One region of the Perlucidibaca sp. genome, then DNA from elsewhere that is predicted to be linked to it. Evidence: predicted binding sites of a transcription regulator. Region 1 holds the regulator's gene; the other holds the start of a gene.
What was found. The regulator sigma-54, encoded in region 1, starts transcription at its own class of promoters, with help from an activator protein. The targets are predictions, from matches to a motif close to ANTGGCATNNANNTTGCTNT.
Positions count from the first base shown of each region.

Region 2: glnA (type I glutamate--ammonia ligase) is a predicted target of sigma-54. The motif match lies at 1,260-1,279, and genes of this name have one in related genera.

Region 1 is NZ_JBXMRC010000022.1:10,137-14,689, reverse strand. It holds gene hpf (ribosome hibernation-promoting factor, HPF/YfiA family) at 129-416, opposite strand; gene AC14IB_RS06050 (RNA polymerase factor sigma-54) at 630-2,099, opposite strand; gene lptB (LPS export ABC transporter ATP-binding protein) at 2,099-2,824, opposite strand; gene lptA (lipopolysaccharide transport periplasmic protein LptA) at 2,821-3,381, opposite strand; gene lptC (LPS export ABC transporter periplasmic protein LptC) at 3,365-3,922, opposite strand; gene kdsC (3-deoxy-manno-octulosonate-8-phosphatase KdsC) at 3,925-4,458, opposite strand; gene AC14IB_RS06025 (KpsF/GutQ family sugar-phosphate isomerase) at 4,458-4,553, opposite strand, start outside.
Region 2 is NZ_JBXMRC010000011.1:24,090-28,642, reverse strand. It holds gene AC14IB_RS03395 (OsmC family protein) at 1-41, shown strand, start outside; gene coq7 (2-polyprenyl-3-methyl-6-methoxy-1,4-benzoquinone monooxygenase) at 38-676, opposite strand; gene AC14IB_RS03385 (histidine triad nucleotide-binding protein) at 700-1,044, opposite strand; gene glnA (type I glutamate--ammonia ligase) at 1,391-2,800, shown strand; gene rfbA (glucose-1-phosphate thymidylyltransferase RfbA) at 3,050-3,916, shown strand; gene AC14IB_RS03370 (glycosyltransferase family 2 protein) at 4,010-4,553, shown strand, end outside.

The DNA of each region.
Region 1 (4,553 bases):
TGATACTGACGGTTGGCAAGTGACAAAGTGGTCATCAACCTAAAAACAAGGGTCTATAACGCAGAAATGCCCAGCATAGGCTGGGCATTCAATGGTAAGCAGTACAGTTACAAGTGCCTGGGTAAGGCTCAGTGCATCTGGTGCTTTTCTTTGTGTCGCACAATTTGTCGGTCTAACTTATCCGACAGCGCGTCGATGGCGGCATAGAGGTCCTCAGATTCTGCGATGGCAAAGAGCTTTGCCCCCGACGTTCGGATGACGGCCTCGGCCTTTTGGACCAGCTTATCGACGCTGAGAATAACTTGCATACTGGTGATGTGGTCGAAGTGTCGCTCGACCTTAGATAGCTTGCTGGCGGTGTAGTCTTTCAGCGCACTGGTGAGTTCAACGTGGTGTCCACTAATGGTCATCTGCATGAGACGCTTCCTCGCTTTCGTGGGTGACGACAGCGGGGGCCGGAGCTTCCAGCGTTCAGCGGGTCGGACGGGCAGAGTGGCCTTGCAGCCAAGGTGTCCGGGCGGCCTGTCGAGGATGGAAGCAGAGGTCCCCAGTTAAAACTGAGTGACACGGTACATACTTCACTACATTCAACAACCGGTATGCTTTGACTCTAGCATAGGGCCAAGGGCTTAAAGCAAGCGTTTTCTGTCGCTCGATGAGGCGATATTGAGTGACTCTCTGTACTTGGCGATGGTGCGTCTTGCAACTTCAATACCTTGCGCTTGAAGAAGATCAGCAATTTTGTTGTCGCTCAGTGGCTTTTTCGGGTTTTCGGCCGCAACCAGCTGTTTGATCATGGCGCGAATGGCCGTGGATGAGGCCTCGCCACCGGCACTGGTGCTGACATGGGAGGAGAAAAAGTACTTCAGCTCAAACAGGCCGCGCGGTGTATGCAGGAACTTTTGAGTCGTGACGCGGGAGATGGTGGACTCATGCAAACCCACTTCGTCCGCAACGTCACGCAAAATCAAGGGTTTCATGGCGACGGGGCCATCGTCTAAAAAGCCCCGTTGATGCTCCACGATGCAGCTGGCGACTTTAAGCAAGGTCTCGTGGCGGCTTTGCAGGCTCTTGATGAGCCAGCGTGCTTCCTGCAAATGATCGCGAATAAATTGGTTGTCACGGGTGCTGTCGGCACGACGCAGCATAGAGGCATAACCACTGTTAACGCGCAGTCGTGGGGCTGCATCCGGATTCAGCTCGACACGCCAGCGGCCATTCATTTTACGCACGACTACGTCCGGAATGAGGGCCTTGTCATCGGCGCTTGCCCAGCCTTCACCGGGGTGCGGCGTGAGTTCGCGGATAAGTTTAAGTGCACGATGTACAGCCGCTTCGCTGAGCTTTGTGAGGCGCATCATGCCCGCTAAATCGCCATTGGCGAGACGGTCGCAATGATCGCGTAAAAGCAATCGAGCGTCGGCGAGTCCGGGGGTGGCGTCATCACGCTGTCCGAGCTGAATGAGTAGACATTCAGCTAAGTTGCGAGCGGCGACACCGGGAGGATCGAATTGCTGCACTCGATGTAGAACAGCAATGATTTCATCTTCTTCAGCTTCTTGCTGACGCCAATGCAGGGCCGTAGCTGCCAGCTCTTCTAAGCTAACGGTGAGATAGCCACGCGCATCGAGACCATCAATAATGGCTTCAGCAATGAGCCGATCGAGGTCTGAAAAGCGCGTGAGGTTGAGCTGCCAGCGTAGGTGATCTTGCAGCGTCTCAGCCAGAGCACTGCGGCTTTCGATGGGATCGCCATCTTCATCGAGGCTGTCGCCACCGCCACTGCCGCTGGTGCCGGCATAAATATCATCCCAAGCGGTATCAACGGGCAATTCGTTGGGAAGGTCGTGCTGGTGATCTAGATCCAGCGTTTGGCTTGCCGCATCAACCGTTTCGGGCGTTCCGGCAGTTACCTGAGTGATGGGGTCGGAGGATGCATCAGATCCGTCATCAAGCTCTAGCAGGGGATTACTGTCGAGCGCCGCTTGAACCTCTTGTTGAAGCTCAAGTGTAGACAGTTGCAGCAGCTTAATGGCTTGCTGCAGCTGCGGCGTCATGGTGAGGTGTTGCCCTAGCCCCATTTGGAGCCCGATTTTCATCACAGTGAGAACTGCTCCCCAAGATAGACTTCACGCACCAATGGATTGGCTAAAATCTCAGCGGGCGTGCCCTCGGCAATTTCAACGCCGGCGCTAACGATGTAGGCCTTCTCACATATGTCGAGTGTTTCGCGCACATTGTGGTCGGTAATTAAAACGCCAATGCCCCGCTGCTTCAGGTGCATGATGATGCCTTTGATGTCGGCCACCGAAATCGGGTCGACACCGGCAAATGGTTCATCGAGCAAAATAAACTGCGGGTCACTGGCGAGTGCGCGTGCGATCTCAACACGACGGCGTTCTCCGCCAGACAAACTCATGCCAAGGTTGGTACGAATATGGCCAATATGAAACTCGGCCAGCAGGGATTCAAGCTTGGCTTGCTGAGCGGCTTTATCCAGGTCGTTACGTGTTTCTAAAATCGCTAAAATATTGTCTTGCACGCTGAGCTTGCGAAAAATGGACGCCTCTTGCGGCAAGTAGCCAATGCCTTTCTGGGCGCGGCCGTGCATGGGTAGGTGCGAAATGTCCTCGTCATCGAGGCGAATGCGACCGTTATCCATGGGGACGAGGCCCACAATCATATAAAAGCTAGTGGTTTTTCCGGCGCCATTAGGGCCGAGTAGACCAACAATTTGCGCGCTTTCTACGGCTAAGCTCACATCTTTAACAACGGTCCGACCTTTATAGCTTTTAGCTAAACCATCCACCCGCAGGATGCTCATGGTTTCGCACTCCCAGTGCTGCTGGCGGGCGAGGGTGTTTTAGTGCTGTTGCGAGCCGAGGGCGGAAAGGTGAGCTGTACACGTTGACTGGCGTCACTGGTGGCCTCTATTTGCTTACGCAACGTGGAGTAAACGATGCGCGGACCGCTGAAGCTCGCATTGTCTTGGCGCAAAATGGCATTGCCCAACAGCGTGATCACGCCGGTGGTGTTATCAAAAATAATCTCGTTCGCATCCGCTTTGACTAAGCCTTTGGCGGGGTCCGTTTTTTGCTCATAGTGCGCAGGCTTGCCCAAAGTGCGGGCATTTAAGAGGTTGCCCTCTGCATCGACTTTAAGGGTCAGTGAGTCGCCGTTTACCCGTAGCGTACCCTGCACAATTTGAACTTTGCCGCGATAAATGGCCTCACCTGACTTTTCGTCAAAGCGCGCATTGTCGGCAGTGATTTGAATGGGTTGCTGAGCATCTTCGGGCAACGCTAAGGCGGTATTGGCAGCACAACCTATGAGCAATAGAGCGGCCAGTTTTTGCATCCAAACCTTAGTAAGACGGGGCATAGCGAACCTCTACAGAAGATTTTAATTCGACAGACTTGGCCTGCAAATCCGTGCTCATACCAATGCCTGAAATGCTTCCTTTCGGGCTAATGACCGTGACTTTTTCGGGGCTATCAAATCGATTGGCCTTAGGGTTGGCATGCAGGCGTGAGGTCTCCAAACGCAACGGCTCTTGCCCCAGTAATCGTTGCGCAACGACTTGGCCAGACAGCCAAATATCGCTGGCAGGATTCGGGCTATCCGCCTGTTTGGCGGTCAGGCGCCAAAGCAGCTGGCCATTGCTGTAAAGCTGAATGTCCGGCTGCGTTAAATGAAAGCGTTCCGGAGCGGGGTGATGCGTTAGTTGCTCACTTTGCATGCGTCTTAATACATTCCCTTGGCTATCGGTTTGCCAGAGTTGCACTTGCTCAACGATATAGTCCGGTTTGCCGCTGTTGTCTGTAACAACATTGTCAGCCGTCAGCCCGCCCCAGCCATAGTAGGCGCCGGCACTCACTGCAATTAGCACCGTCGATAATTGCAGCAGTGGGCGAATATCCATAATTAGATGGCCAAATAGGGCGCTAGCGCCGTGTCATAACGGTTCTGCGCATGCAGCAACAAGTCACAGACCTCGCGAACAGCTCCGCGACCACCGGAGAGGGTCGTGACGTGATCAGCGCGTGTTCTGAGCTCGCTGTGTGCATTCGCGACCGCGACACCGAGCCCAGAGGCGAGAATCGCGGGCAGGTCTGGCCAGTCGTCGCCAACGTAAGCCACTTCGTCCAGATCGTAACCCAGCTCGCTAATAAGCTCTTTCAGCGCCACCAATTTGTCTTCACGCCCTTGCAGGAGATGCTTGATTTTCAGGTTGGCGGCGCGGCGTTGAACGAGAGCGGTGGTGCGGCCTGTAATGATGGCAACTTCGATGCCGGCACTCTGCAGCATTTTGATGCCGTGGCCATCTTGGGTATCGAAGGTTTTAAGCTCTTGGCCGTCTTCGGCGAAATACAAACGACCATCCGAAAGTACGCCATCCACATCCAGCGCCAGCAAGCGAATGCGTGCGGCCTTCTCTTTGATACGAACCGAGAGCATCAGACCACTCCTGCCTTGAGAAAACCATGCATGTTGACCGCCCCGAGTGGGCGGTGTTGAGCATCGACTACCACCACGCCGTTAATGCGGCGAGC
Region 2 (4,553 bases), on a different contig from region 1:
GCGTGGTGATCACGCACAGCTACGAGATGATTGCTGCCTAAAGGTAGTACGTTGTTCCCGTCATCACCGTCGACATTGCCTGCATGGCTTTTTGAATGGGCTCGGGCAACGTGGCTGCCCCAGCTTTCAGGGCCATGTCGCGATGCTCTGCTTCATCGCTATGCATCTGCGCTAGAACGGCGCGCGTGCGCAGGTCGTTTAACGGCAAGCGCGTGAGATGCCCCTGCAAATGCTCGCAGACCTGACGCTCGGTCTCTGCCACAAATCCCAGACTCCACTTGTCACCGGCCATGCCGGCCAAGGCGCCAATACTGAACGACGCGGCATAAAAAACGGGGTTTAGCACGCTGGGCGATGCCCCGAGCTCGTTGAGACGTTGCTGGCACCAGGCGAGGTGGTCGACTTCTTCCTGCGCCGCGTGCTCCATGTCTTGGCGCACCGTGGGTAGGCGGGCCGTGAGGGCTTGGCCGTGATAGAGCGCTTGCGCGCAGACTTCGCCGGTATGGTTGATGCGCATGAAACCGCTGATTTGGCGCTGTTCCTCTGCGCTTAATCCCGCTTCGGGTAAATGCTCCGCCGGTGAGGCTCGGCTGGCGGACACGGCGTCGTGTGCGAGCGTGCGCAGCACCTTGTCGGCTTCGCCAATCAGTCGATCAAAAAACGTGTAACGGCGCATGAGTTTAGATCTCTTGTTTGGGTTTAGCCCGGAGGCCAGCTGAGTCGGCGACCGGCTAATAGATGCAAATGAATGTGATACACACTTTGTCCGCCATCCTGATTGCAATTCATCACCACTCGGTAGCCCTCTTCAGCGAAGCCATACTCTTTTGCCAGCGCAGTGGCTGTGGTCATGAGCTCGCCAAGCAGCGCAGCCTCGCTGGCCGGTACATCATTGAGCGTCGTGAAATGCTGTTTCGGGATGATCAGCAAGTGCGTGGGTGCGGCCGGGAATAAATCGTGAAAGGCCACCACGCGCTCGTTCTCAAACACGATGCGGGCATTCACTTCATGATTAGCGATTTTGCAAAAAATACAATCGGTCATACCGTTAGGCTCGTTAAACGCAGAGGGAAGTTTTCGCTGCCTAGACTAAGGGGTCTGCAGTGTAGACTCAATCAATGCTATGCTTCTGCGCCGGTTAAGCTGTGTGCAAAGCGAGCAATTTGCACCAAATTGGGGCATATACAGATTAATTGCACTTTTTTGGTGACTATTGAGCTGCTTATGCACCGAGTTGGCGCAACTGTGGGTGCTGGTTTCGTGGCACGCAATTTGCTAAAACCGTCCAGTGATGCTGGCACGCCCTCCCGTTCTAACCAACGGGCCGCGGCCTGAGTGTCCCGACGAATTCAAATCAAAGTCTGTGCAATGCTCTGTGGAGGAGCTAAACATGTCGAACAAAGTGCTGAAACTGATCAAGGAAAACGAAGCCAAGTGGGTCGATTTCCGTTTTACCGATACCAAGGGTAAGGAACAGCACGTTTCCTACCCATCCCACACCATTGACGAAGAAACCTTCGTTAACGGCAAAATGTTTGACGGTTCGTCGATCACGGGCTGGAAGGGCATTGAAGCGTCCGACATGATTTTGCTACCAGATCCAGAAACCGCTTTCATGGACCCCTTCTTTGAAGAGTCCACGGTTGTTGTGACCTGTGACGTTATCGAGCCGTCCACCATGGAAGGTTACGAGCGTGACCCACGCTCCATCGCCAAGCGCGCTGAAGCCTACCTGAAGTCCACCGGTATCGGTGACACCGCTTTCTTCGGCCCAGAGCCTGAGTTCTTCGTATTTGACGAAGTAAAGTGGGACATCAGCATGGCGGGTTCGTCGCATAAGATGATCGCTGAAGAAGCCGCTTGGTCGACCAACAATGACTACGAAGGTGGCAACACCGGTCACCGTCCACGCGTGAAGGGTGGTTATTTCCCCGTACCGCCAATTGACTCCGCTCAGGATCTGCGCGCTGCCATGTGCACCGCCATTGAAGCCATGATGGGCGTTGGCAAAGTTGAAGTTCAGCACCACGAAGTGGCTTCCTGCCAGTCCGAAATCGGTGTGACATTCAACACGCTGGTACGTAAGGCTGACGAAGTTCAGGTGCTGAAGTACGCTGTTCACAACGTCGCTCACGCGTTCGGCAAGACCGCGACATTCATGCCTAAGCCCATCGTTGGTGATAACGGTTCCGGTATGCACGTTCACATGTCCATCTCCAAGGATGGCAAGAACCTGTTTGCTGGCGACGAATACGCCGGCCTGTCGGAAATGGCGCTGTTCTTCATTGGCGGTGTGATCAAGCACGCTCGCGCGCTGAACGCCATCACCAACCCAGCGACCAACTCCTACAAGCGTCTGGTTCCACACTACGAAGCGCCAATCATGCTGGCCTATTCGGCTCGCAACCGTTCGGCATCGATTCGTATTCCATACGTCGCCAGCCCGAAGGGTCGTCGTATCGAAGCCCGTTTCCCGGATCCAGCAGCTAACCCATACCTGTGCTTCGCTGCTTTGTTGATGGCTGGCCTCGACGGCATCCAGAACAAGATCCACCCAGGCGCCGCAGCCGACAAGAACTTGTACGACCTGCCGCCAGAAGAAGAAGCCAAGATCCCAACCGTGGCTCACAACCTGGAAATGGCTCTGGACGCCCTCAAGGCCGACCACGAGTTCCTGACCAAGGGTGGCGTGTTCACCAAGGAAATGCTGGACGCCTACATCGAACTGAAGACCGAAGAAGCGCGTCGCGTAAGCACCTTCGTATCGCCGATCGAATTCGATCTGTACTACTCGGTGTAAGGCTCGGCGAGAGCCCGCTTTGGCGGGTGATCGAGCGGTTTAAAAAGCCCGCGAAGAGATTCGCGGGCTTTTTTATGGTTTTAGCGCGCGGTTTTGCGCGGTCATATCTAGCCCAGCCTAGCCTGTGGCTAAGTAGATAGGTCATTAATTTCGCTAGGCTAAAAGCTAAGGCGCCGTGAAATTTGGACATGCCAGCTTTATTTGGCTCTGCTACAATCCGCGCCACAAGAAAGAAGCTTGGAAGCTCACATGAAAGGAATCATTCTTGCCGGCGGTTCCGGCACTCGGCTGCACCCCATCACGCTGGGCGTGAGCAAGCAGCTTCTGCCTATCTACGACAAGCCGATGATCTACTACCCCATTTCAGTGCTCATGCTGGCGGGTATTCGTGAAATTCTGATCATTTCCACGCCAGATGACCTGCCGCAGTATCGCAAATTGCTGGGCACAGGCGAGCAGTTCGGTGTGCAGTTCAGTTACGCCGAACAACCGCATCCGGATGGCTTGGCGCAGGCGTTTCTGATTGGTGAAGACTTCATTGGTGAGAGCCCGGTTTGCCTAGTATTGGGCGACAATATTTTTCATGGTCAGCACTTCAGCGAGCAGTTGCAGCGTGCGGTAGCGCAGCCAAGCGGTGCCACGGTGTTTGGGTATTGGGTGAGTGACCCTGAACGCTTTGGTGTGGTGGAGTTTGATGAGCGTGGTAAAGCCATTTCCATTGAAGAGAAGCCGCTGCAGCCAAAATCCAGCTATGCCGTGACCGGCCTGTATTTCTACGACAACGATGTCATCGACATTGCCAAGGCGGTGAAGCCATCGCATCGCGGTGAGCTGGAAATCACTTCAGTGAACAATGCCTACCTTGAGCGTGGCGACTTGCGTGTGGAGCGGCTGGGCCGTGGTTTTGCCTGGCTCGACACCGGCACGCACGACAGTCTCCTTGAGGCCGGCATGTATGTGCAGACCATCGAGCATCGCCAAGGCTTGAAGGTGGCTTGCCTCGAAGAGATTGGCTATGCGAATGGGTGGCTGAGCAAGGCGCAGGTGTTGGTTCAGGCCAATGCATTGGGCAAGACAGCTTATGGTCAGTATTTGAAGGGGCTGGTCGGCAAGTAAGTGATGCAAGTAATTCGAGTCGTAATACCCGATGTACTTTTTAGAGCCGAAAGTCTTTGGTAATAGCAGTGGCTTTTTCATGGAAAAGATTACATGCATCCAAATGAGACAAATAATGTGACTTCCATAGTCCCCAAAGTTACCGTACTGATCCCGACCAAGAATGGTGGAGCTATCTTCGAAAAAGTATTGGAGCGTGTGGTTTCACAGTGCACGCCATGGCCTTTTGAAGTGCTGGTTATTGACTCGGGATCGAGCGATAGTACCCCTGAGGTCTGTAGCCGCTTTCCTGGTGTGCGCTTGCATGCCATTCCGCCGAAGGAATTCGGGCACGGCAGAACCCGTAATCTCGGTGTCAGCATGGCGCGGGGAGAGTTTGTTGCGCTGATCACCCAGGATGCGTTGCCAGTAAACGAGCAGTGGCTTGAGGCAATGGTAGCGGCGATCGAGCAGGATCCGGCTATCGCGGGCGTTTTTGGCCGACATATCGCCTATCCCGATGCCAATCCGTTCACTGCCCATGAACTTGAGCTGCATTTCGCCCGCTTTGACGCGTGGCAAGTGGTGCAGATGGACAGCCCCGAACGCTACGCCCGTGACCAAGGCTACCGCCAGATATTGCACTTCTTCTCCGATA